4 regions of the Lysinibacillus sp. NPDC092081 genome follow, and region 4 is predicted to be linked to each of the others. Evidence: riboswitches for the same ligand, from Rfam matches in the RefSeq annotation. Region 4 holds a riboswitch; each other region holds the start of a gene.
What was found. Region 4 has a riboswitch for cobalamin ahead of ACIQLB_RS16740 (hypothetical protein). Riboswitches for the same ligand answer to the same signal wherever they lie in the genome.
Positions count from the first base shown of each region.

Region 1: linked by a shared signal. The riboswitch ahead of nikA (nickel ABC transporter substrate-binding protein) and the one ahead of ACIQLB_RS16740 (hypothetical protein) in region 4 are both predicted to bind cobalamin.
Region 2: linked by a shared signal. The riboswitch ahead of ACIQLB_RS10410 (hypothetical protein) and the one ahead of ACIQLB_RS16740 (hypothetical protein) in region 4 are both predicted to bind cobalamin.
Region 3: linked by a shared signal. The riboswitch ahead of metE (5-methyltetrahydropteroyltriglutamate--homocysteine S-methyltransferase) and the one ahead of ACIQLB_RS16740 (hypothetical protein) in region 4 are both predicted to bind cobalamin.

Region 1 is NZ_JBIVRU010000018.1:41,524-49,227, forward strand. It holds gene ACIQLB_RS19920 (RNA polymerase sigma factor) at 1-193, shown strand, start outside; gene ACIQLB_RS19925 (hypothetical protein) at 186-1,091, shown strand; gene ACIQLB_RS19930 (DUF1572 family protein) at 1,266-1,802, shown strand; cobalamin riboswitch at 1,947-2,144, shown strand; gene nikA (nickel ABC transporter substrate-binding protein) at 2,496-4,106, shown strand; gene nikB (nickel ABC transporter permease) at 4,183-5,136, shown strand; gene ACIQLB_RS19945 (ABC transporter permease) at 5,138-5,947, shown strand; gene ACIQLB_RS19950 (ABC transporter ATP-binding protein) at 5,959-6,735, shown strand; gene ACIQLB_RS19955 (ABC transporter ATP-binding protein) at 6,748-7,548, shown strand.
Region 2 is NZ_JBIVRU010000005.1:42,663-50,366, forward strand. It holds gene ACIQLB_RS10390 (putative RNA methyltransferase) at 1-194, opposite strand, end outside; gene ACIQLB_RS10395 (MATE family efflux transporter) at 194-1,606, opposite strand; gene ACIQLB_RS10400 (tyrosine-protein phosphatase) at 1,852-2,619, opposite strand; gene ACIQLB_RS10405 (ABC transporter substrate-binding protein) at 2,963-3,925, opposite strand; gene ACIQLB_RS10410 (hypothetical protein) at 3,927-4,469, opposite strand; cobalamin riboswitch at 4,727-4,928, opposite strand; gene ACIQLB_RS10415 (hypothetical protein) at 5,157-5,705, opposite strand; gene ACIQLB_RS10420 (hypothetical protein) at 5,958-6,203, shown strand; gene ACIQLB_RS10425 (C40 family peptidase) at 6,344-7,558, opposite strand.
Region 3 is NZ_JBIVRU010000003.1:7,962-15,665, forward strand. It holds gene ACIQLB_RS07435 (UDP-N-acetylmuramoyl-tripeptide--D-alanyl-D-alanine ligase) at 1-23, shown strand, start outside; gene ACIQLB_RS07440 (UDP-N-acetylmuramoyl-tripeptide--D-alanyl-D-alanine ligase) at 156-1,544, shown strand; gene ACIQLB_RS07445 (C40 family peptidase) at 1,592-2,953, opposite strand; gene ACIQLB_RS07450 (VOC family protein) at 3,630-3,992, opposite strand; gene ACIQLB_RS07455 (DUF5367 domain-containing protein) at 4,052-4,450, opposite strand; gene ACIQLB_RS07460 (TetR/AcrR family transcriptional regulator) at 4,466-5,038, opposite strand; cobalamin riboswitch at 5,252-5,430, shown strand; gene metE (5-methyltetrahydropteroyltriglutamate--homocysteine S-methyltransferase) at 5,614-7,704, shown strand, end outside.
Region 4 is NZ_JBIVRU010000012.1:52,023-59,726, forward strand. It holds gene ACIQLB_RS16735 (GTP-binding protein) at 1-580, shown strand, start outside; gene ACIQLB_RS16740 (hypothetical protein) at 830-1,570, opposite strand; cobalamin riboswitch at 1,816-1,999, opposite strand; gene ACIQLB_RS16745 (amidase family protein) at 2,094-3,566, opposite strand; gene ACIQLB_RS16750 (DUF4181 domain-containing protein) at 4,027-4,479, shown strand; gene ACIQLB_RS16755 (methyl-accepting chemotaxis protein) at 4,618-5,868, opposite strand; gene aspA (aspartate ammonia-lyase) at 6,117-7,535, opposite strand.

The sequences.
Region 1 (7,704 bases), on a different contig from region 4:
AGCCATTTTACGGTTACCAATAAAGCAACGTGAAGCAATTGTCTATTTTTATTTGGAGGAAATGACGATCAAGGAGATAGCAGAGCTACTGGCAATTCCTGAGGGTACCGTGAAATCCCGTTTAAAGAAAGGGAAGGAATTATTAAAAGTAGACTTACAACATATTGAATGGGAGGTACTTTTCCATGGATAAACATACAATGCACGTATTGAAGGATGTCTCAGCTCATAAAGAAGCAATCATTCATAAGGTTCGACAACAAGTTCAGCAAGAGACGTATCCTTCAAAGCAACTTTGGCCGTATCGTGCACTGGCCGTCATGATGACATGCTCTATCTTACTATTTATTGCATGGCAAGCTTCGAAACCGATGGACCATGTAACGACAGAAATACTTCCTGAAGAAGATAAACAATCATTCAGCGATTTATTTCAAACAGAAGTTGAAGGAACAAAGACAACATACAGTCAGTTTTTTCAAATAGCAGATACATTTGAACACCACGAAAATATCAAATTTTATGCACCACTTCAGGGCTTCGAGGCTATGCAAGCAGTGGCGGCTACTATGGAGAATGCTGTCCATCTAATAGATCCTGAAAATCTTCCATTTAAATCAAATATACAGGAGGTATATGCGGTAACATCAGAGATGCAAGATGGTACCCTGCAAAAGCAAATTCAATTTAGTTATAAAGAAAAGTCTCTCACTGGAGTGGATCGTCAATATATTAATTTGACAGTAACAAATGTAAATCATAATCCTTTAGTAAACTATAACGTTATAGAAGATAGTCAGCACTTTTCAGGGGAAATCACGAATGTAGGTTTGAATTTTATGAATCCTTTGTATTATCGTGCGATGACACCAGATAAATTTTTCGCGTATGTATATTATAATTATGATGAGGCAGACAAGCGCATTTTTGGAATGATTACAAGAGCCAATGAGTTTTATACGTATTATAATGGCTATGTATATCAAATAGGCTATCAAATAAATGGTGATCAACAGGAAGCACAAGAAAAAATAGTTGCTCTTGTAAGAGAATTTATCCCGCATATAAATTCATCGGAAGCAAAGAAGTAAGGTGGAAGATAAACTGCCTGTAAAAGCTTGATTGATGAAGGCTTAGCAATCCGTGGTGATAGAACCATCCAGTGAGTAAGTATTACTTTATTTTTGTCAACAACTAGTTACCAAATTGGCACACCGCATTCTGTTTATATTAAAATAGTAGAAAAGGGATGGGGGGGATCAACAATGACGGTAGCGCAAACGTATTTAAATGTTGTCCAAAAGAGATTTAGAAGTGTCAAAGAGCTAGGCGATAAAACACTCGACCAACTTGAAGTGGCCCAATTGCACTGGGCGTATAATGAAGATTCAAACAGCATCGCAGTGATTGTAAAACACGTTAGTGGTAATATGATATCGAGATGGACTGACTTTCTAACGACAGATGGTGAGAAAGCAACGAGAAATCGTGATGATGAATTTACCGATAGCCTTCAGACAAAAGAAGAAGTTATGGCAGTATGGGAAAAGGGCTGGCAAGTATTTTTAGATGCTTTACAAAAATTAACAGAAGCTGATTTACAAGGGTTTGTAACAATAAGGGGAGAACAGCATTCCGTGATAGATGCGATTGAAAGACAAATGGCCCATTATTCACAACATGTCGGTCAAATCGTTTACATCGCTAAGCAAATAAAGGGCTCTGAGTGGCAAACAATAAGTATTCCAAAGGGACAATCTCAACTTTTCACAGAATCAATGTTAAAAAAACATCAACGATAGAAGTGTAGCCATCTCACTAGTGTGTGAATGGCTTTTTTTGTGGAATATACATAAATACCTTTGTTTAAAAATCGCAAAACTTTATTATATTCAGAAAATAAAATTGACGTGTGTCTTTGAAGCGTGTTATGTTTAGTACTAAATTTAATAATTACCATTACAAGTTTTAGGTGAAAAATAATTTTTCGCTTAATTAAAAGGAAAATGGGTGTAAATCCCATGCTGTCCCGCAGCTGTAAATGAGGAGTTTTGTTTCAAAAAAACCACTGAGTAAGTACTTGGGAAGGTGAAGCAAAATGAAGATTCATAAGCCAGAATGCCTGCTTGTAGTAAGATTCATTGTAGAGCTACGAAAGATAGGGAGATGGATGGGAAGGCTTTTACTGATGAGTTTTTCTATCCTTATTCATATTTGAATAAGGATTTTTTTATGGCTTTTTCCAAACTTAGTAGTTTACATCAAAGTGAGGTGCGAATAAAGAGAGAACATAGTTTATATGTACTTAAGACAAAAACAACTTTGAAACCTCGTACAAATTGTTTGGTTAGCGGCGCAATTCACACTTTTAGCGGCGTTCTTTAATTGGTTAGCGGCGGAATTTCGGGTTTTAGCGGGGTTCCCCGAATGCTATGGGTGGAGAAGTACAATAATTCAATCTTTCTAGCACAAATAAATAGACAGGAGCAATATTAATGTTATTCAAAAAGAAATTATTACCTTTCATGCTATTACTGATGTTAACCATTTTAGCAGGGTGTTCAAGCTCGAATGAAGGTAATGGAAGTACAACAAAAGATAACGAAGGAAAAATGATAACAATTGGCTGGCCGCTAGATATAGGGCCTTTAAATCCGCATACCTATTTACCAAACCAAATGACTGCACAAGCAATGGTGTATGAATCATTGGTAGAATATAACGATGATGGGACAATATCGCCGAAATTAGCAGAGAGATGGGAAATCTCCGACGATAAAAAAACTTACATATTTCATCTTAGAAAAGATGTCAAATACTCTGATGGGACAGCCTTTAATGCAGATAATGTCATTCGTAATTTTAAAGCAGTTTTAGCAGATCGTGAAACACATTCCTGGATGGGAATGGTGAATCATATTGTAGATGTTGTGAAAGCAGATGACTATACTATTCGATTACAGTTAGATGAACCATATTACCCCGTATTAAATGAACTGGCATTTGTTCGACCATTTCGCTTCTTAGGGGATAACGGATTCCCTGAAGGAGATGCAACTAAGAAAGGTATAAAAGCTCCGATTGGTACGGGTTCATGGGTATTAACCGAATACAAAAAAGATCAATACGCTATTTTTAGCCGCAACGAACATTATTGGGGTGAAAAGCCACTGGTAGACAAAGTAAAAGTGAAAATTATTCCTGATTCAGAATCTATGTCACTGGCATTTGAAAATGAAGAATTAGATTTAATTTATGGTCGCGGCATTATTAGCTTAGATAACTATACTTTCTTAAAAGATAGTGGTAAATACAAAACGGCTACATCTGAACCTTTATCTACACGTGCATTACTGTTTAACACACAATCTGGTCCTTTAGCAGAATTAAAAGTACGTCAGGCTATTCAATTCGCTATTAATAAAGAACAAATGGTTGAAAGTATTACCCATGGTACAGAAAAAGTTGCCAATACACTGTTTTGGGATGCTATTCCTTATGCCAACATTGATTTAAAACCAATCCTATTCAATCCAGAAAAAGCCAAGCAGTTATTAGATGAAGCAGGTTGGACTTTACAAAAAGGTGATAAAATCCGTTCCAAAAATGGGCAACCTCTTACATTAGATTTAATCTATATTGCAACAGATGCCATCCAAAAACCTATGGCAGAATTAATGCAAGGAGAATTAGCAAAAATAGGCGTCCAATTAAACCTTGAAGGCGCTGATGTTATGGTAGGGCTCCAAAAATTGATGGACAATCAAGTAGATATTAACTTCTGGCGTACAAACGGTCCGCCAACAGACCCACACAGCTTCGCAAATGAATCAGCAACACCGAATGCCAATGGCGTTTATGAGGCGAAATTAGGCCTAGATAACGCAGTACAAATTGACGACAAAATACATCAATTATTAATTGGGACGGATGAAGCGGAACGTGTTAAATTGTATAAAGATATTTTAACAATGTTCCATGATCAAGCATTATTCTATCCGATTTCATATGAAACGAATACCGTTATATACCATAAAAATATGAAAGATTTTAACCCTCGTGCATCTGAATATGATATTCCTTATGCTCAAATGGATTTAAAGTAAGAGATTGAAAAGAGAGTGGGTCTAAACATGACTCCTCTCTTTTTGCACTATGAAGACTTGGGAAGTGATGAAAGAAATGTACGAATCAACTTGGCTTTTTTGTCTAAAACGAGTTATTACATTACCATTTGTCTTACTAGGGGTTTCAATCATGACCTTTTTATTTATTCGTTTTGTTCCAGTAGAGCCAGCGAAGGTAATACTTAGACTGTCAGGAGTCGCACCGACGGCAGAAGCAATACAGTCACTACGATCGGAATTGGGCACTGACCAACCTATGTCGATTCAATATTTTATATGGTTAAAAGGTGTGTTGCACTTCGATTTTGGTACATCGTTTGTGAGTAGATTACCCGTTGCCCAAGAAATAGTAGAAAAACTACCGGCAACTTTTGAATTAGCCCTAGCTGCATTTATATGTATTATTGGCATTAGTATTCCTCTTGGTATTATAAGTGCTCTTTATAAAAATTCAGTACTTGATAAGATTATAGGCTTATTATCCATTATTAGTGTATCCATCCCAACTTTTTGGTTAGGTTTTTTTCTTTTGTACTTATTTAGTTTGAAGCTAGGCATTTTCCCGACAAATGGTAAAGGGACTATTTTACACATAATTTTACCAGCAGTATCTTTAGCATTACCCACTATCGGATTGTTTGTTCAATCAATTCGTACAAGCGTCCTAGAAGAATTACAAAAATATTATGTTCAGTATGCACATTTACGGGGTTTAAAAAAATCTGTTATTCTCAGTCGACATGTCTTTAAAAATGCTGCTATTCCGCTGACGACGATGCTTGGTATGACACTTGGAAATTTATTAGGTGGGGCTGTTATTGTAGAGCAGGTATTTAGCTGGCCAGGTTTAGGTCGCTACTTAATAGAATCAATTATTAATAGGGATTATCCAGTTGTGCAATGTTATGTTCTAATAATCGCTATTATCTATGTTTTTGCTAATTTATGTACAGATATATTACATAGAGTTCTTGATCCTCATCTAATAATGGTGAGGGGGAGAGAGTAGAGTGATTAAATTGTACAACAGATTAAACGGCAAACAATTGATTAGTATAGCTACACTCACATTCATTGGGCTGTTGGGGCTTTTAGCTCCATTGATCATGCCGAATGATCCTTTTTTGGTGGATATGTCTAAAAAGTTTTTAGCTCCATCATGGGCATATCCTTTCGGCACAGATCATTTAGGGCGATGTATACTTTCACGTATACTGTTGGGAATTCGCTATTCTTTAGGATCAGCTCTATTCATTCAATTAATAGCAAGCTTTTTTGCTATATGCATAGGGGCAATAGTAGCTTTTAAGAGAGGGATCATTGATTATTTATTTATTCGTATCTGTGATATTTTATTAGCTTTCCCAACGCTTGTTCTTGCATTCGGACTTCTAGGTATTTTGGGTCCAAGCTTAAGAAATGTATTATTGGCGCTTATATTTACTCAAACTATTTATTATTCAAGAATATTAAGGGGCTTATTTATAAGCGTTCATGAAAAAGAGTTTATAAAAGCTGCCAAAATAAGTGGAACTTCAGGGGTGAAGCTAATCCTACGCCATTTCATGCCAAATATAATGGCGCCGATGCTGACGATTATTTCTTTAGATTTAGGAAAAATCATTTTAGAAATTGCTGGCTTTTCATTTATTGGCTTAGGTGTTCAAGCTCCTACTCCTGAGTGGGGAATGATGATTAGTGAAGGTAAACAGTATATCCGACAACATCCTGAGCTTATGCTTTTTCCAGGTGCGGCAATAATCATCGTAGTCCTATTATTTAATATTTTGTCTGGTCATAACAAGCAAGTTGATCATTGAAAGGGATAGCTATGGAAAGAAAAATCTTATTACAAGTCAAAGATTTAAATGTACAAATAGGTGAGAAGGAAATTTTATCTTCTATTAATTTATCTGTTTATAAAGGGCGTGTTTTAGGGATTATCGGTGAAAGTGGCAGTGGTAAGTCAATGCTATGTCAAGCAATTATGCAATCTCTCCCGACTATGGTCAAAACGACGGGCCAAATTTTATATCAAAATATTGATTTAACATCTGTAACAAAAGAAAAATTGAGAGATTACCGAGGAAAGCATTTATCGATGATTACACAAAATCCATTGGTAGCATTTGATAGTAATCAAACAATAGAAATGCATTTTCGAGAAACATTAAAAGCACATTACGTCATGAATAAAAAAGAAGCAAGACAGATCGCTATTTCGGCAATGAATAAAGTAAATTTACCAAATTCAGAAAAACTTTTGCAATATTATCCTTTCCAATTGAGTGGAGGGATGTTGCAACGTGTCATGATTGCTCTTTCTTGTGCGATGCAACCTACATTATACATTGCCGATGAACCTACAACGGCTCTTGATACAGTCAATCAAAAGAAAATATTAACATTGTTCAATCAAATTCGAAATGAAACCGATGCAGCGATTATTATTGTTACACATGATCTTGGAGTTATTGCTGAACTTGCCGATGAAGTGGCTGTTATGTATAAGGGGGAACTCATTGAACAGGCGAATGTCTTTGATTTTTTTGACGCTCCACAGCATTGGTATACAAAAAAACTTTTACAATCGAGAATTACTTTTTAGAGGTGGTTGAAAATGGCTCTATTAGAAGTGATAAATGTTGAAAAATACTATAATCAGAGACAGTCATTTATACAAAAAAAACGAGAAATACCAGTATTACAACAGGTCACATTTTCACTTCAGGAAGGCGAATGTTTAGGAGTAGTCGGTCAAAGTGGATCAGGAAAAAGTACATTAGGTCGGATAATTTTAGGCATAGAGAATCCAACGAGTGGGATTGTACGCTTTAATAATGTGAATTTATATCAGGCTAGTTCTAATGAAAAAAAGAGAGTTCGAAGAGATTTACAAGCTGTTTTTCAAAATAGTTTTAACTCCTTTAATCCAAAGCAAACCATTGCAGAGATAATAGAAGAACCATTTCTTAATTTCGAGAATTTTTCCAAATCTGAAAGGCAACGTAAGGTCGAGGAGCTACTTAACTGTGTCGAATTAGAAAGCAATATTGCCAATAAATATCCTTCACAGCTAAGTGGAGGTCAACAGCAACGCGTAAATATAGCCAGAGCAATTGCTATAAACCCAAAACTAATTGTGTTGGATGAGGCTATCAGTAGCCTCGATATGGTATTACAGAAAAATATATTGCAACTACTTCAATCGCTACAAAAGCAACTGAAGTTATCTTATATTTTTATTTCTCATGATTTACATGTAACACGCTTTATATCAGATAAAATACTAGTGATGCATAAAGGTCGGCTTGTTGAGGAAATAAACAAGGAAGATTCATTTAAAGATCCTGCTTCACTTGAACTATACAACGCTATTCTGCCTTTGCATCCTCGAGACAGACAAAATAAAAAATCGTAGCCAATATTATAGCTACGATTTTTTTGCTGACTTCTTTTATACAAAATAAAGCTGGTACATCGAAGTTTCTTCGCCCATCAATTTTGCGATTTCAAAGCATTATTTTAACTAATAAAACAGATGTAGAGAAAATAGAGAAGTCAAGACATTTGGAGA
Region 2 (7,704 bases), on a different contig from region 4:
TACTTAGAAACAGCTCCATGTGTCAGCATATTGACATAACCCTGCTTGGCAATATCAAAAGAATGATTTGAGGAACATACTAATCTACCCTGCTCAAAAACATCCATTGACTCCTGACAAATTGGACAAGCAAAAAGCTTCATATTTTTCTCCATTAAGGCTGCCCCTGCAGCTCTTTTAGAAAGTGCTCCCATTAATTTGCCTCCTTCTGTTCTGTAGGTGAAACAAGCGCGAAACGCTCCCACTTACGACTTCTCCATCTAAAGTATACGATAATGGCTCGCATCCATTCATCTGCCGAAATCGCTAGCCAAATACCTACTAAACCCCAATCTAAAACGAATACAAACAAGTAGCCGAGCGGGAGGCTCATACATACCATTGATAAGAAACCGATTTTCACCGGGAATCTTGCATCCCCAGAGGCACGCAATGAGTTAATAACTACAATATTCATCGTACGCCCTGTTTCAAGCAGAATACTTAATGCTAGGACAGATGCTCCGATTGCTATGACCTCTGGATTATCAGTAAAAACGTGCATAAGTTGCTTACGGAACATCGTCACAACAGCAACCATAGTGATCGTAAAGGCGAAAGCGGCTCGTACACTTGACCAAAGCTGATGATAAGCTTGATCTTTTTTACCAGCACCGACATTTCGCCCAATAATTATAGCCGTACCTGTCCCGATTGCAATCGCAAATAAATACGTAAACATCGAAATATTCATGGCATACTGTCTTGCAGCAAGTGTCTCTGCGCCTAAATACGTTGCATAATAAAGGAAGACAATCTGACAAAACTGATAAAGCACCTGCTCAAATGCTGACGGTAAGCCTATATTTAATATTTTCCGAACATATTCCTTTGAATACTCAAAATAATGTTCTAGCTTCACTCTTACATCCATGACTTGATAAAACAGCCAGAAAAAAACGAGAATTGCTAATCCACGACTTATAACAGAGGAAATAGCAGCTCCTTTTACACCTAACTCTGGTAATCCTAAATTACCGAAGATTAAACCGTAGTTTAATACAACGTGTAGCACATTCATACCTAGTGATACATACATCGTTTGCTTTGTCCATCCATGTACACGGATTATCGCTGCCAATGCATTTATAATTGCCTGTAAAAAAATAAAGCTTCCTATAATTACTAAATAGCTTTGAGCGTATTTAAGCACTTCCCCCTGCAAGTTCATGATAGTCATTAAATGACTTGAAAAGAAGAAAAATAAGACACTCATCATTAGTCCAACGACCAAATTCATCGTTACTGCTAAAGCGGAAATCTTTGCAGCTTCAAAAATGCGCCTTGAACCTAAATATTGAGATACAACAATGGAAGCACCATTACCAACTACTTCAAGTATTAAAATGGCAATATGAATATATTGATTGGCTGCACCAACTCCTGATACAGCGTTGTCTGATAAAGCACTGAGCATAAATGTATCGGCTAGTCCCATTAACATAAATAAAAATACTTCTAAGAATATCGGCCACGTTAAATGGAACAAACTTAACTTATCTGTCTCTTGTATATCACTTTCTTTTAATGTATCTGCCAATACTTTCACTTCTCCTATACGCTTCATAAAGATAGATTTTACGGGCAGTTAATCTCCCACCTATCAATTTTGATGCGGGAGTTTTGTACCTGACGCTTCGCTTACGGTACAAATAAATTACGGCCCGTTAACACGGGATAAAAATATATAGTATCTTATCATAGATTTTTAGAGTGTAAAGGGTTTTTAGAATGAAACATTAAAAGATTACGTAAAGCTAGTAGAATACGCAAAAAAATCCCCCTCACAAATTTATGTGAAAGGGTTTCTTATCATAGTAAGCAATGGTCCTGCAATTGCTTACGTTTTTCTGTGGTTAAGCCCAACTCTTGCTCTAAAAAAGTGGCCTTAGAGCCATATCGGTTATCCATTGCATCAAATGCTGCTTGTAAATAGTCCTCACGGGCAGACATTAAGGCATAAAATTGCTGTAATTCTCGCTCGCTATAATCTTGCTGAATCGTCTGAGCCATTCGTTCTACTAAGGGACGTAGATGTACATTTGTATCTAAATAGTCCTCCATTATCGTTTCCTCAGGTACATCTAAAGCAAGTAAAATCAGTGCACTGCCAATACCTGTTCGATCCTTCCCGACCGCACAATGATGAACAAGCCCTAAATTTTCAGGATGTTGAATCATTGCTATTAACTTTTTAAACGAGTCATTATTAAAAGGCATTTGTGCATAAAATTCTCTGAACATCTCTGGGCTTACAACCTTATAAAAATCTTTTCCACCAGTGTTTGTAGGCATCTCAAAAGCATGATTTCCCTTTGCTGGTATTTGAATATACTTGGCATACGGGAATTCCGGATTAGGATTATTTTGAGCCTCATGGTTGTCTCGATAATCAAAAATTGTTTTCACACCTAGCGTTTCAAATAGCCCCTTATCTGCTTTCGTCATTTTACCAAGTGCTGCTGAACGATACATCAAACCATTCTTAATAGCACGCCCATCTCTCGACTTATAACCACCCATATCCCGAAAATTATAGACTGCCTCAAACGGAGTAATCTTCATATCAAACTGTTTCACTCACTGCACCTCTCTCTGTTAGCAAGCATTCTCATCTCTATTTTATCGAACAATTCGATATAATACCAATTTTCACACTAGGAGATGTTATACACTACTTAGAGAGCGATAAGGGGATTTATTTGAACGTTATCTTTATTGCAGCGGAGCTAGGTGGCCGTATTACCTGATCATTTTTTCATCAAAACTGAGCGGGGTTTCTCTTTACCCGATCACTTTTCCTCCAAGCGGAGCAGGGTCAAGGAATCTTCCTAGTAAAGTGCTCACACTACCAGAGTAATTACCTATTAAAAAAGCTGCCCTTGATAAAGGACAGCTCTAAAATACTATTTTTCAAAATAGATTATTTAAATAACTCAGGGTATACTGCTTTGGCTATCAACTCAACAGCTTCGCCAATACGCGGACCCGGACGGTTTGAAATATCAGTATCTATAAAATAAACCGCTTTATTTTGAATGGCAGTGATTGAATTCCATCCATCACGAGAAAGGATTTCTGTCGTTGGGTTTTTCACATAGTTTACTGTTGTTAAAATGACATCTGGATTTTTCGCAATAATATCTTCCTCAGATACCTTTGTCCAGCTTTTGAGGTCAGCAAAAACGTTCTTAACATTTGCAGCATTTAAAATCTCTTGTTGGAATGTACCAGAACCAGGTGTATATATGTCTGGCTTTGGACTAATTTCGAAATAGATATTTTTTGGCTCTTTCACATCTTTGACTTTCGCTTGAACTGCCGCAATTTTAGCTTTAATATCTTCATTTAACTTGTCGCCTTTATCTTTGATTCCCATAACCGTTGCGATTTGTTGGATATCCCCATAAACATCATCAAATGATTTAGCTGATTGAATGGCAAATACTTTAATACCTGCGTCTTCGAGACCTTTTAAGGCATTTAAATTTTCTTCATCGCCTCCAGTTGTATAGGCAATAACGACATCTGGCTTTAACGCTAAAATACGCTCACTATTGAATTTTACAGAATCAGAAACACGCTCAATTTTTTGCGCTTCTTCTGGATACGTATCATACTCAGTTGCACCAACGATTTTATCACCCACACCTAGAGCAAATAGAACTTCTGTATTACTTGGTTGCAATGAAACAACCGTTTTAGGTACGGCATTAAACTCTACTTCTACGCCTCGGTCATCCTTAACTTTATAGCTAGTTTTCTCAACTTGTTGATCTTCTTTAGAAATAGTCTCTTTATTAGTATCCGCTTTCGTGCCACAGCCAACTAATACGAGTGCTAGCATTAACACAGAAAGCCATTGTAGCTTAAACATTTTCTTCATTTCATTGATTCTCCTTTTTCTTTTTCATCGGGTATGACTTGCTAATAAACGGTATTTCAGCAATACCAGCCTGCTGATTCATAAAGACAGCCATTACAAAAAATACATTGGCTAGTAATCCTAAATAATCAAAGAGAATAGCAGGTACTTCCCGTTCTTCAGATACTTTGTGCAAAACTCGATATGATTTTTTCGCCTCACTACGGCATAAATGTAATGCAGTAGCAGCCTCTGTTCCTTGAGGTAATACAAAGTTCTGTATTTCATCCTTAACATGACTAACATAGAAATCATAGCGATCACTGAGCCAAGTCAAATCATCTTCGGATACCGCTAATTTACCTCGGACTGAGCCATTTACATGGTAAGCCATTGGTAAAATGGCTAGTAAATTATCTGCTACTACCTCTACCGTTTCCTTTTTTACCGCCGCCAAAGCGACGCCAATATGTGTTGTAAGGCTATCCGTTCGAATTTCAAAATCTACAGTTGATGCCTTTTCACGCATAAATGGATAACAAGAATAACGTGCATCTTTTTTCAAATCTAAGTCCCCGCTTTCCTTCGTGAAAAATTCTTACTTTAATTTCGCCTTGGCGTAATTGTCGTCCGGAGTCTTTATCTTCATTTAAATGAAGATAAACATCCTTCTTTGGATTTCAGCAGGTGAAATATAAGTGCACATAAAAAAAAACGTTATTTCCACTCCTAAGGAAACAACGAAAATAACATAAAAATTGTCGCATGATACGACATAGCCTATGTATTTGCCGCATATTCTCCTAGCTTCCGAAGAGTTATCTATACGTTCAAACAAAGGTCGGTCTCCTGGCTTGTACAGTTCATTCAATCACATTGTGAGTCATAAAAAACCTTCCCATCAAATAATTCGACAGTGGTATATCTTTATGATTCCTGTACTTACAGTTGCGGAAACAGCTTCGGTTTTTCACCGAATTCCCGATTATGCTATAGTTCAGCACCCTTATTCTGCAAGAATTATTCACTTGTAAAGCAGTTTAACATAGATTGATAGGAAAAAATAGCTGTGGAATTTGAATAAACCAATACGATGGAGAAAAATCATGCATGTATTACCTTTTGCACACGGATATTTTCACTGCCCCCATGGGTATTCATCCTGATCGTGCAGTCGTTTTATTTTTTCATACTTTATAAAAACTATTTCTTAACGAAGGTATTGCGCAAAAAAATAGACATTTCATAACTTTTAACGGATAGCATTCTTATATTTCTTTTTGTATTTAACATCTCTCTCTTCCTCAATTAAACGCTGTGCAATCTCTAGTAGTTTTTGGTCATTCGTTGCATCGAATAGCTTTTTAAAGGATACAATAATATCATAGCGTATTAATGTCGGGTGCTTTTCGTCTAAGCATATTTGAAATCTTTTCGCCAAATATGAAACGACTAAATCTCTTTGTACCTGCCCTGCTAAACCTATTCTCCAAATTGCCTGTAAAGTATGCCTCGCAGTCACTGTTTTTTCATCATACGTTACGGCCCAAATCTTTAAAAAGTCCTCTAATACTCTTTCTTCAGGATCACTTTTTGCTGCCAATGCGCATAAAAATTGTGCAGCACTTGCTCGCACATGTTCGTTTTTGTATGTAAGAGCCTGAATAAGTTGTTCCCAAACTGAATATGTCCAATCAACTGGTTCCTGCATAATTTTCATTAATTCTTCGTATGATTTGTATTGTATATCACGGTCACGCTCTGTTAAATTACTAAAAAGTTGCAAAATCTCTTTTTCCATGATTCATCCCTACCTTTATTGTTTCAGAACGTAAAAAATGGTGTACTTGTAAGTGTTGTCTTCATTTCTATTATTCGTTACTTTACTACTACGAAATTAAAGTCGCAAATGATTTTAATTACAAAGCAAGCTCCCGTATTGTATATTTCAAAATTATCAGAAACGAGGCTAAACATGCAAGGGAACATTTCTTTCAGTTATGTAAAGATACATTTTACACGTTAGCTTTATTATTGGAGGTGTCACACTTTATTGGCCTCTTTTAAAATCCAACCAAAATACACAATAACGATGACAATCATTATATGGATAACTAGTAATATTCCTTCTCTCGGCCCCATTATCATTTTAGTAACTAGGGCTATAGTAGTAAAAATATCTACTTATGTAAATTTATTCATCATAGATGTTATTTTACTCATTATTCGTCGAGTAGTCGACCCTAAATTAATGGATCACCCTATCGGTTGCGTGATGGGTTTACTCGCTCGATCTTAAATATAGCATTGTTTGAAGTAATATTTTAATCAGTTGGTTATGGGCTAAACTCTAATACTCATCAAATAATAAAAAAGATCATCTTTGTTTTTACAAAGATGACCTTTTCGCTATTTAAATCGTCTATATAATAGTAAGGCTTATTGAATACGACCGAAGCCTACTAAATATTGATTCCACCAATCAAGTGATTCAACAACAACACCTTTGTTTTGAGCATCGATCATCGTGTTGTTTCCTAAGTAAATACCTACATGCGCTATGCCTGAACCATAGCTGAAGAATACTAGGTCACCTACACGTGCTTCACCTGCTGAAATACGTTGTGTCGCTAAATATTGTTGTGATGCTGTACGTGGTAAAGATACGCCTGCTTGTTTGTAAGACCATTGTACAAGACCTGAACAATCAAATCCTGTTGATGGGTTACTGCCACCCCAAACATAGCTACGGCCTAGGAATTGCTTTGCAGTTGAAATAGCATCACCTGAAGATGCAGTACCTGAACCAGAACCAACAACGACTTGTTGTGTTGATTTTTCATTGTTCGCTTTGCTGCTGTTGTTAGCGTTGCTACCATTGTTAGCGTTGCTGTTGTTACTGTTACTATTGTTGTTTGTTGCTTGTACAACTGGAGTAGCTGCTTGAAGTGCACGTAAACGAGCTGCTTCTTCCTCTGCTGCTTTACGTTCTGCTTCTAAACGTTCTTCTTCTTGTTTCGTTGCAATTTGTGCCTTTAATGCAAGAGATTTCGCTTCATTTTCAGCTTTTTTTACTTCCATTTCGCTTTCCTTTTGTTGAAGCTCTTGGAATTGCTTTTGAAGCTCTTTTTGTTTTTCATCTAATGTTGTTTTTTGATTCTCTAAGTTAGCCTTATCTGCTTCTTGTTGATCTACTAATTCTTGGTCAGCATCCATTAATGTTTTTACCGCTACGACACGGTCCATTAAATCTGCAAAGCTTTTTGAGTCAAGAACCGCACTTAAATAAATACCCACAGTAGTATCTTGAGCTTGGTATGCAGCCATACGATCACTTAAAATCGCTGAACGTTGCTCAATACGTTTTTTAGTATCTACAATATTTGCATCAACTTCTTTAATATCTGCTTGTACTTTGTTAAATACTTTTACTTTTTCATCGATCTCTTGTTGTAGTTTAGTTAATTCGTCTTGAAGTTTTTTAACCTCTGTATCTATTTTAGCTTTCTTATCAATCATTTGTTGAGATGTTTCTTCTGCGTGCACTACGGTTGGTTGAACTGTATTAAATAATAAGCCGCCAGCTAGTGCTAATGCTAGCACCATCGACTTACGCCATTTATTTCGTTTACCCACGTTATTCTTTCCCTTCACTAGTCAATTTCGCTCTTAGTATTTTAATGTAATCACTGGAACGATTTCTTGCATTTATTCTTATATTTTATTAGCCTTTTAAAGTTTAGCATTATTAGCATAACTTTTATACTATTTCACGTCTTTTTAATCGTTTAGTAAAACTC
Region 3 (7,704 bases), on a different contig from region 4:
AAAAATCATCTACTTCCGAATAGATTTCACCTAGATAATTGTTATTTTTCATCATTTACTAGAATGAGCATATCTATAGTCAATTGCTAGAAATGCATAAACTATGTTACTCATTTATTTAGAAATATACTTTATAGAAAGGGGGCGTAGTTAACTTGCAACATATAAGTGTGAGCGATATAAGAAAATTATTGCAAGGAGAATTATTAAGTGGTTCGGAACGCTGGTCTGTAAAACATGCAATTTACTATAACCGACATGAACTGACTCAAAATCATACACTTATGTTTGTTAGTAAAAGTGATAAAATCAACTGGCAAGAAATAGATCAAAAGGGACCATCTCTAGTCATTTCTGATAAATCATCAGAGGAATTGAAAAATGCGCTGAAGAATACGACCGTTATACGCGTCAAAAGTATTTTGCACGCCTATTGGAAATTTATGGGTTATTACAGAGATCTATTTCAAATACCAGTCGTTGCTTTGACTGGAACATGTGGTAAAACGACAACAAAAGAAATGATTAAACACATAGCTAGTAAGGAATGGAATGTTCAAGCATCTGTCAGCAGTAAAAATGAACCTCGACAATCCTTACCGTACTTGACTGGCATCGATCAGAAAACAAAAGCAGCTATCTTTGAATTAGGACTGGGGAATATAGGGAATATTAAACACCAATGTATGATCTATCAACCTACGATTGGTATTATTACGAATATTGGTGTCCATCATTTAGATGGATGCAATAATCTTGATGGCTATATCAAAGCAAAGGCTGAAATTGTAGAAGGCATTAGAAAAGATGGCACGTTAATCATTAATGGTGATGATGCAAACATTAAAAAAATCCCCCTAAATAAATTTAAAGGAAAAATTATTACCTTTGGCGTCAACGAAAAGGCAGATTATCAAGCTACGAATATACAATTCACAAAAGGCGGCATGAAATTTGTACTAAAAGTGTCAAATGACAAATACAATTTATTTGTTCCAGGATACGGAGAACACCAAGTATATAATGCATTAGCGGCTATAGCTGCGGTAAAGGAAATGGGACTTTCCATTGCTGTCGCAATTTCGCAATTAAAAACATTCAAAGCAATGGCAAGACACTTAGAATTTTCAACAGGCATCGGTGAATGTACTATAGTAGATGATACTTGGACAAATAACCCGACTTCTGTTGAAGCGGCACTAAAGGTTTTAGATACGATAGGAAAAGGGAAGAAAGTAATTCTTATTTTAGGTGACATTAAGAGGTTAGGAAATTTCGAAGAAAAATATCATCGAGAGATTGGCACAATGGTCGCGAAAAGAAATGTTGATACGCTTATTACTATTGGCAATAGAGCAGAAAATATTGCGAACCAAGCGTTGAAGGAAGGCACCAAGGCAGATGTTCATATGTTTAAAGATGTTACAGGCGTTTTAGATGTACTAAAGCATAAGCTAGATAGTGAAACCATTGTACTTATTAAAGGCCCGATGTCCAGTAAATCTATGATAGAATTTGCGAATCAATTAAAAAATAAAAAATAAGCTAGAAAAAGAAGTATTCCCAATAGAGGAATACTTCTTTTTTTTTATTATAAAACACGACGGGCTGTTACATAGTTTTGATTTGCCCATGTTGAAGTTAAGCTTTGTTTTACAACATTATTAGTTGTCATACTAATAAATTGATTATTACCAAGATAAATGCCTGTTTGTGTAATATCTTTTCCACCATTGTTAGTAGAGAAGAAAATAAGATCTCCTTTTTGTAACTGTGCTTTTTCCACTTTAGTCCCAACTAATGCTTGTCTGCTTGCTAATTTATCTTTTAAATCAATCCCTTGCTGTTTAAAAACATAGTAGGTAAATCCTGCGCTCGTAAACGTAAGTGAGCTTTCATCATACGAATAGCCAAACTTTGCTTTACTACTCAAATTTGAGGCAGCAGAGATGATTTTATCAGCAGTAGTAGAAGGCGTGCTAGGGCCTGGATTTGGAGCTGGAGCTGTAGTTGAGTTATCTGACGTAACACGTTTTGCAGTAATATAATGCTGATTATAATAGTCAACGAACAATACTCTTGTCGTAATACCACTTGAACTTGGAATCATTATACGTTGGTCCCCAGCATAAATGGCTACAAGTGAAGGTGTTTGAGAGCCTGCGACACTATTAAAGAAAATTAAATCACCTTTCTTTAAATTAGCACGTGAAACTGTCGTTCCTAGATTCATTTGTTCCTTTAAATTTGTAGTACCAAGGTTTACGCCACTTTTACGATAAACATACTCTACAAACCCAGGCCCTGTAAAACGTAGACTCTGTTCACTATTCGTTGTACCCATAGTTACTTTATCCTTATAGCTATAAGCGCTTTCAACGATTTTATCGCCTTTTGTTGCAGGATTAGCTGAAAGTAATGTAGGTAAAACTCTGCGGGCACCTACATAATTATCCGTATAATATGGCTTACTATTTAAATCTGAAATAACAATATTTTGTTGGGAATCAGCCATGTGAATCATTTTATTGTCCCCGATATACATACCAACATGGTCAGGGTCTGTCCCAGTTTTTTTACTCTTAAAGAATAGTAAATCACCTTTTTGTAATTGATTTCTGTTAACAGATGTTCCTTGCTGTAACATATAATCTTCATTATAGGTCGCAAGGTCTACACCATTTTTCTCGAAAATGTACATGAGAAATGAAGCACAAGAAAATTTATAAGGATATGTAGCCTTGTATTCGGAATTGCTGTATGTCGCCTTACCAATTAAGCTTTTTCCAGTTTGAATTAGTTGATCCGCTTTCGCATTAACTGCTTGTGCGTTATTCAGGGCATTTGTTGTTGCAGCTTCAACTTCTATAGGGTGAACAGTTGGCTGTACCATCCCTACTGTGCTAAAACCGATTGTCAATGCTAATGTTGTTGTTAAAAATCGTTTATTCATGTTGTTAATTTCCTCCTGAAGCTATTGTTAGGATTAATCCTGATTTGGTTTGTCACTGGAATTAATCGTAGCATGAAAAAGTAGGGCTTCTTTGAGGTAATTGTTACCACGGTGGATAGGAGTTGGCTGCAAACATCTGATATAAAAGGCTTCATCGCCTTAATTTACAGTTTTATTACAAATGTTTCAGTTGGGTGAAGTGTTTGTAGAAACGAAAGAAGGAGGATGTCGATAAAATTCAGAAGTTGGGTGATAATACGCGAAAGTTAATCGATAAAACTAAAAAGTTGGGCGAAAAAACATAAAAGTGTTCCGATAAAATTAAAAAGTTGGATGACATTTTGTTAAAACGTCAACTGTCATGTTTTTAATAGCATGTCAGTTGAATAGAAATTAACTTCTATTCAACTGTGTTCTTATCAATTATGCCTCGGCATAATTGCGTCCGGAGTCGGCTTTGTGCTTAGGCCTGCGTGATGCAGGTCAGTTAGCCGTTATCGCAAGGATGCGATGATTTTAGGCTAACATCCTATGTGAACTCCTTTCCGATTACGTGACATCCGCCGGAGGCTTTGGGCCAACGTGATGTTGGTCACTCAGTCTTTGCCGCAGGACGTGGCGTTCTTAGACTGAGTTCATCTATTTCAGCGGATGTTTGGACATTTGCTGAAAGGAGTTAGATTTCCTGAATCATCTCCACTCTATTACCGAATGGATCTCTAAATTCAAAGCGTTCAAAATGAGGAATAGGAACTGAATCGAAAATTTCTACATGTTGTTCGGTTAATACCTTCTTCCAATGTTCTATATTTTCTACTTGATAGGCAATATGAGCCTTTGTCGTTAATCTATCAAAGCCGTCCTCTGTCCCTACATGGACCTCTTTATTGCCGATCTGTAACCAAAATCCACCTCGTCCTTTCAGCGAATCAGGCTTTTCTATTTCTTTTAGTCCTAATACTTGACAGTAAAAATGTTTCCCTTTTTCTTCTTCACCTTTTGGAATTGTTATTTGAACGTGATGTAAGCCTATAACCATTTTTTCTCCTCCTATAATTCATATCGATATATACTTCTAGAATAATTTTGCTAAATCCTTTAATTTGACGAATGAATAGTATTTTCCTTCATGAATGGAGTCTTTATAAAACCAGTAAGAAGTATAAGGGAATAGGCCAATAGGAGCCATGAGGCGAAATAACGATCTAAATCAGGCGATATATTCGGAAAAACATTGTCGAAAACTAATAATACGACTGCATCGATGAGCATTCCAGGTAATGCGATGCAGATTGCAGCCAGTAGTCGCTGTGTACCTTTTATTTTTTTCATAGAATAAATAGGTATTGTCGATATCCAAATAAGCGGAATAACTAAAATATAAGCACCAATCATGAGGAAAGGTTCTTCAAGGGTAAAAAAGTAATGCCCTACTAATCGAAACGCAGCACTTGCTATAAACCAAATCCCAAAACCCCAGCATAAAAAGAATCGCATATTTTCCTCCTCTAATTATTTTCCTAGACGATGCAATGTCTGAAAGATTTTTGCTAATTGCTGATAGAATACATCTACATTGAAATCGTCCCGCATCATCACTTGTAAGGCTAAACCATCAATAAGGGCGTTGAAAAAAATGCTCCAAGTTTCCATCGACACGCCATCAATTGGTGATGTACCCCATAATTTAACTAAAACTTTGCATAAATGTTCATTTTCAGCCGCTAAAATTTGTCCAATTTGCTGTCTAATAGTCGGGTTAGTAAAGCCATAAACGATTAAAGTGAAAAATAATTTATGATAAAAGGCATCGTTTTCATATCGACTTTTTGCAGAGAGAAGTGCAGATTGAATCATTTCTTGATCAGTCATCAGAATCTCATTCCAAGAATTTCGACAGATGTCTTGAACAATTTCGAGAATGATTTGCTCTTTCGATTTGAAATGATAATAAATAGTTCCTTGTGTTACACTAGCTTGCTCAGCAACGGCCTTTAAGGTAAATTTTTCAATCCCTTTTTCTACTAAACTTTGCTTGGCAGCCATTAATAAATCTGACTTTTCGACACCAGTAGGTTTTGCCATTCATCTATACCTCCGTTATTATTAGTTAGTCGAATAACTAACTCTAAAATAACAGAATATTCCACTATTTACAAGTTTGTTTTAGTAACGGGGGATCATGCTGCTAGTCTTCGATGATTTCATATGTTCGGGATAGTAGCAGCATGAGGAATCGAATAAAGCTGAAAATAAATCTACTTTTCAGAAAAATATATGTTATAGTAAAACATAATTAAATATTGTGTAAGAGTTGGTGCCGAATGAAAGTTTGGCTTAAAAGGGAAGTCGGTGCAAATCCGACGCTGTCCCGCAACTGTAAATCGGAGCAAATCACAATTGCCACTGGGAAACTGGGAAGGCTGTGATGCGTGTTGATGAGAAGCCAGGAGACCTGCCAATATCTAGTACACACCAAATACCTACGTGGAAATAGGTGGTGAGATGTGACCGTATCGGCCCTGTGCGACAATGAATCATGCGATATTTCGAAAGAATTTCGTATTGTTTCTTGATAGCTAATTTTGATATGCAATGACAGCCATTTTCCGAAAGAGGAGAATGGCTTTTTTTTATTTTGAATGATAGGAGAGAATAACATGGCGTATACAAGTACTACAGTTGGTTATCCGTATATCGGAGAAGATCGTGAATGGAAAAAGGCTCTAGAGGCTTTTTGGAAAAATGAGCTTTCAGAAGATGAATTATTGCAGAACTTAAAGGATATTCGCCTAGCACGAATAAATAAGCAGCTCCGCCTCGGCATAGACATGATTACTGTTGGAGATTTCACACTCTATGACAGAATGTTGGATACAGCAATGATGTTTGGCTTAGTTCCAAAGCGCTTTGAGTGGCAAGGAGACAGAGTTGATTTACAAACATACTACGGGGTAGCTCGCGGTAGCCAAAAAGCCGTAGCCAGTGAAATGACGAAATGGTTTAATACAAACTATCATTATATTGTGCCAGAATATGAAGGACAATCTTTGCAATTAACAGAAAATAAAATATTGGCAGACTTTTTAGAGGCTAAAGAAGCGTTTGGTATCACAGCAAAGCCTACATTAATTGGCCCATATACTTTTTGTAAATTAACAAAAGGCTATGACAAACTATCGCAGGTTACATTTATTTTAGCATTACTACCACTTTATACGCAGGTCTTAAAGGAGCTAGTGGATGCTGGTGCAGAGTGGATTCAATTAGAGGAGCCTGTTCTTGTCACAACACTAGACGAAGCGGAGGTTAAACTTGTTCAAGAGATATATACACAATTAGCTGCATCAGTACCCGAGGCTAAAATTATGCTACAAACATATTTCGAATCATTATCGGCATACGAGTCAATTGTGGAACTTCCTGTTCAAGGAATTGGTTTAGACTTTGCACATGGCTATGGCAAAAATATGGAGGCATTACGTCAATTTGGCTTCCCACAAGATAAAGTATTAGCGGTTGGTATTATAAATGGACGAGATATTTGGCGCTCCAATCTAGCAGAGGTTAGCTCAACTATTAAAGCTATTGAACAGTTGAGTGGTGCTAAAGAAATATGGATTCAATCTTCGTGTAATTTACAGCATGTTCCAATTACAACTGCTCTTGAAACAAAGATCGATCCAGTTCTTAAGAATGCTCTTTCTTTTGCAGATGAAAAATTAGTTGAAATCTTTGAAGTAACAAAATATTTACAAGACACAGGCAGTCCTTCAAATCAGAAAATATCTGAAAGTATGAAGGCGATTGAAGCGTTGAAAAATCACCCAACTCGTCAAAATAGAGATGTTCAACAAGCGATTCGAACAGTGGCAGCACAAGATTTTGAACGCCAGAGTGATTTTAAAACACGTCAAAAGATTCAGCTACAAGCCTTACAATTACCGCTGTTTCCAACGACAACAATTGGGAGCTTTCCGCAATCAGACGAAGTTAAACGTACACGAAGTGCATGGCGAAAAAAACAACTTTCTAATGAGGATTATGCAGCGTTTGTAGAACAAGAGACAAAGCGTTGGATTACTATTCAAGAGGAATTAGATATCGACGTTTTTGTACACGGTGAATTTGAGCGCACAGATATGGTTGAATATTTCGGGGAAAAACTTACTGGTTTTGCATTTACGGAGAAAGCATGGGTTGCATCATATGGCTCTCGCTGTGTGAAGCCACCGATTATTTACGGTGACGTTGCATGGGAAGTACCGATGACTGTCAAAGAAACAGCCTATGCCCAAAGCCAAACGAATCGCTATGTAAAGGGGATGCTCACAGGCCCTGTGACAATTTTAAATTGGTCCTTTGTACGAGATGATATTTCACGAAAGGATGTATCATATCAGATTGCTTTGGCACTTCGAAAAGAGGTGGAAGCACTAGAAGCTGCGGATATTTCTATTATTCAGGTTGATGAACCAGCATTACGAGAGGGCTTGCCACTTCGTAAAAAAAATTGGGGATCTTACTTAGAGTGGACGGTGAATGCTTTTAAACTTGCTACATCTAGTGTAAAGGATGAAACACAAATTCATACACATATGTGCTATTGTGAATTTAATGATTTTATTGAGCCAATTAGTGCATTGGATGCTGATGTAATTTCAATCGAAACGTCACGTAGCCATGGCGAGCTGATTTCTTCTCTGCAAGTAAATCCGTATGAAAAAGGGATTGGGCTAGGCGTTTATGAC
Region 4 (7,704 bases):
GGTAGGGCATCAACGACTCATTGAAAAACATTTATTCGAGCGCGCTCATCATGGGCTGTTAACAGGATTCCCTGTGACAGATGTTCGCTTCACTCTTTTAACGGGACGCGCACATATTAAACATACTGATGGTGGCGACTTCCGTGAGGCATCATTTCGAGCATTACGGCAAGGGCTAGAGCAAGCAGAAAATGTATTACTAGAGCCGTATTATCGCTTTAAGCTAAAAGCTCCTAGTGATTTTATCGGCCGCATGATGACCGATATTCAACAAGCTGCTGGTACATTTGAAGCGCCAATCTTAACTGAACATGATGCGATTTTAACCGGTCGAGCCCCTGTCGCAACATTTATGAGCTACAGTACAACCTTTGCTGCCTATACTAATGGTAAGGGCGTACTTTCTCTACAATTTGATGGTTATGATGTGTGTCACAATACGGAAGACATCATTGCACAAATTGGCTACGATAAAAACGCCGACCCCGAGTATACATCCTCTAGTATTTTTTGTACAAAAGGCAAGGGCTACTCCGTTCCTTGGCAAGAAGCAGAAGCAGCTATGCATTGTATTGACTGAATTCATAAAAACAGGACATGATTTTATATCATCGTCCTGTTTATTATGTTTCGTGGGGATTTACTATGCTATTGCGGGTAATCTTGCTTTGCGCGAGTACTTGCTCTCCTTTCGCGGGTATTTACTGTGCATCCGCGGGTATTCTGCCTTTGCGCGGGTATTTACCTTGCTTCCGCGGGTATTTACCCTGCTTTCGCGGGTATTCTTCTTCACCCAGCACGACTATTTTTATAAAGCTTGTACTGTTTTCTATGCTTGTTTAAAAATGCGATATGAAGGTTCCACAACGTGGCTATGGGAAGTAGAAAAATCGATTAAAATCTTGCCAGGTCGGCTTCTCAAAAGTTGCAAATTATCAATTAATTCTAGCAATAGTTCATGACCGTTACCACGTGGATGCCAGTTTAAATGATAATCATTAAGTTCCTTCACAGCTTCTAAAAATTGATGATACTCTCGCTCTACAAAATTAATCAGTTTTTTGTCTTTATGAGCTACCTGTGATAGATCCTCGAAATATGTTTCATAAAAGCGCATTACGATCGAGCACAATAAATCATTGACCCGAGCAGCACTTAATATTGGATTAGGATCTTGGGAAAGTCGCTCTAAATTTGGTTTTGCACGCGTCGAATCTATGCGTGTAATTAAATGATAATGCTCACCATTCACCTCATACACAATTGGATTTGTCGGCATATACATCATAAAACTATTTGTTTTTGTTTTAAGCTGATCTGTTATATCCGCCTTTGCAAAAAGGTGCCCTTTAATATTTTCATTTTGAATCCAAATAATATCTTTGTTATATAAAATTTGCTCAAATAATCGTTCATTACTAATAAGATTGCTAGCTATTAATTGATCAACAAGTGATTCTACAACCATTCTTGTTGTAGCTTTCTTAGTAACTTCAGTGCGTGGCTGCTTACAAATTTTCATATCTAAAGATTGTGGTTGCTGTGCTGTATATACATGAATATTCGTCATACTGCATCCTCTTTTCGTACATATTTTCAAAACGGAAGTCATCAGTAAAAAAAGGATTTCCTATTAACGCGAGGAAATCCTTCATTCTATCTTTTTCGTTCATCATATAATGTCAAACAATGCCCAAATATGAAAGAATTAGCTCGACAGCAAATACCTTCTTTTATCTTGGGCGTTTGACGTACAGTGACGAACAGAGCATTCTGTTTTGTCAACATGCCACCTCCTATTCCTCGTAGGGTTATGGTGTGTACTCATAATAGGCAGGTATCCTGACTCATGATCATCACTACTTTTCCCCTTCCCGTCGTTAAACAGTGGTCTATGAAAAGTCGCTCACATTTACAGTTGCGGGACAGTGTCGGATTTGCACCGACTTCCCATTTAAGTAAATCGCACGCAATTTACACCTATTACTCCACGCTATTCAGTTGTAAAGAAATTGGAAAATACCAGATTTCTTACTATTAATAGTAAAGTACTGTATTTTTAAAGTCAATTGAGGCAGTTAGATATTTTAAAACTACTCACTCAACTTCGGAGCTTTTCGTAATTTAGTTGCTTGCTCAAATGAAAATGCGAGTTTTATTAGAACATCTTCACTAAATGCAGTTCCTGCGAAAGTTATACCAAACGGTCTCCCATTTTCCATATACCCTGCTGGGACGGCAATAGACGGATATCCAGCTTTCGCACTTATTGTCGAACCTATATATGATGGAAAAATAATCGCATCTAATTCATATTTTTTTAATGTATAGTCGATTCCTTGTTCTTGAGAAAAATACAAATCCTCTAGTTTTGCATGTAAATAGTCAGAATCTCTTAACGTGTTCGATAATTTCTCTCTCGATTCCAATTTATCCTGCCCATATTTCAACGACTTTCCTTTTGAACGTTTATTAAATTGAATTAACTCAGAGATAGAATGGACAGGCATGTGAGAAGGTAGATTAACAAGGAAATTATTTAAACTATGCTTTAATTCATATTGCGGTACTCCCCATTTCCAGTCTCTATGAAAAGAAGGGATTTCGATTCCTTCTATAATTTCGGCTCCTTGCTCTCTTAAAACCTGAATGGCATTATTAAAAAGTGTTTCATCATATTCCCCTGAGTCATAATAAGCTTTTGAGGCATTATTATAAACACCAATTCTAGCACCATTTAATCCCGTTACATCTAAAAACTTGGTGTAATCCTTATATAATCTTCTTTCACTTTTATATGTAGCGACGTCGTCTTGATCTACTCCTGTTAATACGCCCAATAAAATAGCTGCATCTGTTACTGTTCTAGCCATTGGCCCTGCTGTGTCTTGAGAGTATGTAAACGGAATAATGCCTTGTCGACTAATGAGCCCAACAGTCGGTTTTATGCCGACTACTGAATTTTGAATAGCAGGACTTAAAATCGAGGCGTCTGTCTCAGTTCCAATTGATAAAACAGAAAAATTCGATGCTACCGCTACTGCTGACCCCGAACTAGATCCTCCCACAAAAAGTTCTGGATCACCATAAGGATTAAGTGTTTGACCACCTCGAGAACTATAACCTGCCCACATCGTACTCGACATACCATTTGCTAATTCAGTCATATTTGTTTTCCCTAAAATAACTGCCCCTGCTTCACGGAGCTTTTTTACTAGAAATGCATCCTGCTTAGCTAAATAATTTTCTAATGCAATTACGCCTGCACTAGTGTGCATAAAATCTTTCGTTTCGATATTATCTTTTAAAACTACCGGAATTCCGTGTAGAGGCCCTCTAGCCCCTTTTGTTAGTCTTTCCTCATCTAATGCTTCGGCAATAAATATCGCTTCTGGATTAATTTCAAGCATAGAATTAATCTTCTGTCCACCTTGATCATACTTAGCAATTCTGTGTAAATAATACATAGTTATTTCTTTTGATGTTATATCACCTTGTACCATAGCTGTCTGAATATCGATTACTGACAATTCTTCTTTAAAAAAGCTATTAAAATTTATCCCCATTCATACCCCCTACCTTTCTTTCAATATTATACCAATAAAATCAAATAATACCTAAATCATAATTTCATCTTTTAGTGTTTTTAAATAAATTTCAAAGTCTCCCCATGCTCCCGCACTCGAATACTCGTGTATGCATATAACCGGTACTTCCGTTTGTCGTACACTCTCCAATTAATTACCAAATAATGATCTGCTGTGCTACACTCTCTATACAGATAAAATTTTCAGTTAGTTTAGAAAAGGGTGGGATTCGGGATCATATGAAGAAGCTTAGAGGCATTTGGGTGTCACAATGTGCATATATGGCGCGTCTTTATATATCAAATATTTTCAAAAAGTCAGTGAAGGGTGGAATATAACTCTTCATGTTTTATCAGGAAGTTTATGTATTATAGAAATTAAATAATCTAGAGTTACTACCTCTTTCGTTTAGTTAAGAAAAGATCAGGTTGTGAGGTGAATGAAATTGAATAATATTAATATCGAATTTGGAACACTAATGCTTTTTCTAATTGTGCTTGTTTTAGTAATTAGTACTTTTGAATTTGTCATTAGAAGGCTGTTAGGTGTCGAAAGAAAGAAATGGTTTTCTTATAATCACATTAACGAAAGACATAAAAAACTAGATTGGTCTGTACGAATAATTTTTATGATTCTATTTTTAATTAGTTCGTATCAAACAATTCACTATGATAAAGTTGGAATTTTTCGGTATTCAGAACCGTGGTTTATCATGATTGTCTTTTTAATAGCATCTGAAATGTTACGAGCATTTATGGAATGGAGATATGCGGAAAATAAAAGAGATTTTGTTGCTACTCTCGCAGAAATGTTGTTTATGATTAGCATAGTATTTTTGACGATAAAAACGGATTTTTTCGGCTTATTTAATATTTTATTTCGAAGCTATTAAGTAAAGGAATCGGCTCTACGCTATCACTAGTAACAAAGATTAATCAATCCGCCTCATATAAAATAAAAAAGGTTATTTCGCAGAAAAAATTTATTCCTGCAAAATAGCCTTTTTTAATGAATACTATATTTCTTTCAATTAGTGTCTACTAAATCTCTGTGTCAGCTTTTGTAAATTTTCAGCCTGTGCACATAAGTCTTGTGACACTACCATGTTGACTGCTTGCATGGAGGCACTTTGCTCATCAACTGACTGCAGAACGACCTCTGTAGAATTAGACAAACTATCCATTCCATTAGCGATTGTCGATACTAATTTTGTCACCTCATTCGCACTACTTGAAAGTTCTTCAGCCGTTGCGGATATATCCTCTAGCTGGTTCGTCATTTTGCTAACATGCTGAGAGATCGTACCAAACGACTTTGTAGCCTCATCAATAACATAGACGCCCTGTTGAACATTTTTCAAGTCCTCTTCGACAGAAGTAGCTACTTGTTTTGTATCACTTTCAATGCCCACTACTAGCTCGACAATTTGAATAGCCGAATGCTTAGATTGCTCAGCCAATTTTCGAACTTCCTCTGCTACTACTGCAAAGCCTTTACCATGCTCTCCAGCACGAGCCGCTTCAATCGCTGCATTTAATGCAAGCAAATTCGTTTGATCCGTAATAGCCGTAATCATGTCTGTCATAGATTTGATATCCGTCATTTTTCCAGATAATTGCTGCATTAATTCACTTGTTTTTTCAGTAGAAGTCGAAATAAATTCCATCTGATTTTTAGCCACATGTAAAATTTCCGCACCGTTGCCTGCAATGTCATTTGCTTCTTTTGCATGATCAAATACATCTTGCGTTGCCACGGTAATACGTTCAATGCCATCAGCAGTTTCTTGCATAGCAATAGCACTTTCATTTGCAGACTGTGCTGCTTTCTTAAGACCCTCAGTCGTATTCTCCATTTGTGAATCAACTTCGTTAACTGCATTTGTAATTTCATTTGTACTTGCTGATAACTCCTCTATGCTCGCTGATAAATCTGTAGAACTACTGGCAATTTTTTGTGTCATCGTATGTAATTGTTCTTTCATCTCTATAAACGCTTTAGCTAAGTCTGAAATCTCATCATTGGAATTTATTTCAATCGGAGCAGTATGCAAATCTCCATCAGCGATTGCTTGAGCGGATTCTGCTAATTGATTAATAGGCTTAATAATTTTAAATTTCACATAGAAAATACAAGATAATGTCATAGTAATCCCAATTACCGTTAATAAAGTGGATAGCCATTTTAATGAAGTTAAATTTGCTAGGTCTATAATTAAAATGATACCCATGAGAACATTTAAAGTAGAAAAGCAAATTATACTTTTTTTACGTAAACTCATACTAAATTCCCCCAACTATTATATTATTCCAATGTAGTCATTATAGTTTAATTCTCCTGAAATTCATAGAAAAAAGACCAACTTTTGTAAGGAAAATGATTTACAAATGAGAAAGTACTTTCGTAATATCAAAAACCATTGTTTCAATGAAGATGTGATATAAAAGTATGACTCCTAAAATTTATTGACATAATAGTTTTTAAAAACAAAAAAGCACTTTGCCTTAGACAAAGTGCTTTCATAATAAATTATTTTAATTTCATAATACTTGATCCGGCAATACCAGGATGTGTCATCTCATATGGATCTAGAATTAAATCTAATTGCTCTTTCGTTAGTACACCTTCTTCAATGCAAAGCTCACGAATTGAACGACCAGATAAAATTGCTTCACGCGCAATTCGTGCAGCTACCTCATAGCCAATATGTGGGTTCACTGCTGTTAACACACCAACGCTTTTTTCCACATATTCTTTCATGCGGTCTTCGTTTGCTTCAATATCCTTCAAGCAATTTTGTGTAAATGCTCGGAACACGTTATTCATAATGCTAATAGATTGAATTAAGTTAAAGACAAGAACAGGCTCCATAACGTTTAATTCTAATTGTCCTGCTTCAGAAGCTAAAGAAATCGTATGGTCATTACCAATTACTTGGAATGCCACTTGGTTAAGAACCTCTGGCATAACAGGATTTACTTTCCCTGGCATAATAGAAGATCCAGGTTGACGAGCTGGTAAAACGATTTCCCCTAATCCAGCACGTGGACCAGATGCCATTAAACGAAGGTCATTAGCAATTTTCGATATATTAATCATACAAATTTTTAATGCGCCTGATACTTCTGTATAAGCATCAGTATTTTGTGTTGCATCCACCAGGTGTGTAGCGCCTTTAAGTGGCAATCCTGAAATTTCAGCAAGATGAACATCAACTGATTGAATATAGTCAGGAAATGCATTTAAACCTGTACCAACAGCTGTTGCTCCCATATTTACATCATATAAATTTGGGCGAGATTGGCGAATACGCGCAATATCACGTGTGATTACACGGCAATATGCTTCAAATTCTTGCCCTAATCGAATCGGTACAGCGTCTTGTAAATGTGTACGACCCATTTTAATAACATGCGCGAATTGCTCCGCTTTTTGGTGGAACACCGCTTGCATGTTTTCCATTGTAAGAAGTAGTTCATCTATCAAATTTAACACAGCAATATGAATTGCTGTTGGGAAAGCATCGTTTGTTGATTGTGACATATTAACATGGCTGTTTGGGCTAATTGTTTTGTAGTCGCCTTTTTCTTTGCCTAAAATCTCTAAGGCACGGTTAGCAATAACCTCGTTGGCATTCATATTAATAGATGTGCCAGCTCCACCTTGGATTGGGTCAACGATAAATTCAGCATCCCACTCGCCGTCAATAACTTCTTGTGCAGCCTCGACAATTGCATCTCCGATATCTGTTGAAAGTAGGTGTACCTCCATATTACTTAAAGCAGCTGCTTTTTTTACAATACCCATTGCTTTAATAAGAGCAGGGTGAATTGTATATCCTGTAATCGGGAAATTTTCAGTTGCACGAAGCGTCTGAATTCCGTAATAAGCATTGCTTGGTAAGGCACGTTCACCTAAAAAGTCTTTTTCTATTCGTTGTGTGGACATAATTGTCGTCTCCTTTTATGTAATCCTCACACTTGATAGTAGCTAATTAATGCCGTATTGTAAACAGTCATTTGTCTGTAAAATGAAAATTTCCTTGAAAAGATATTGTTATTCTCTAAAAACCGAGCACTACGCTGAAACCATTAAGATATAAGGTCACCACTTTTTT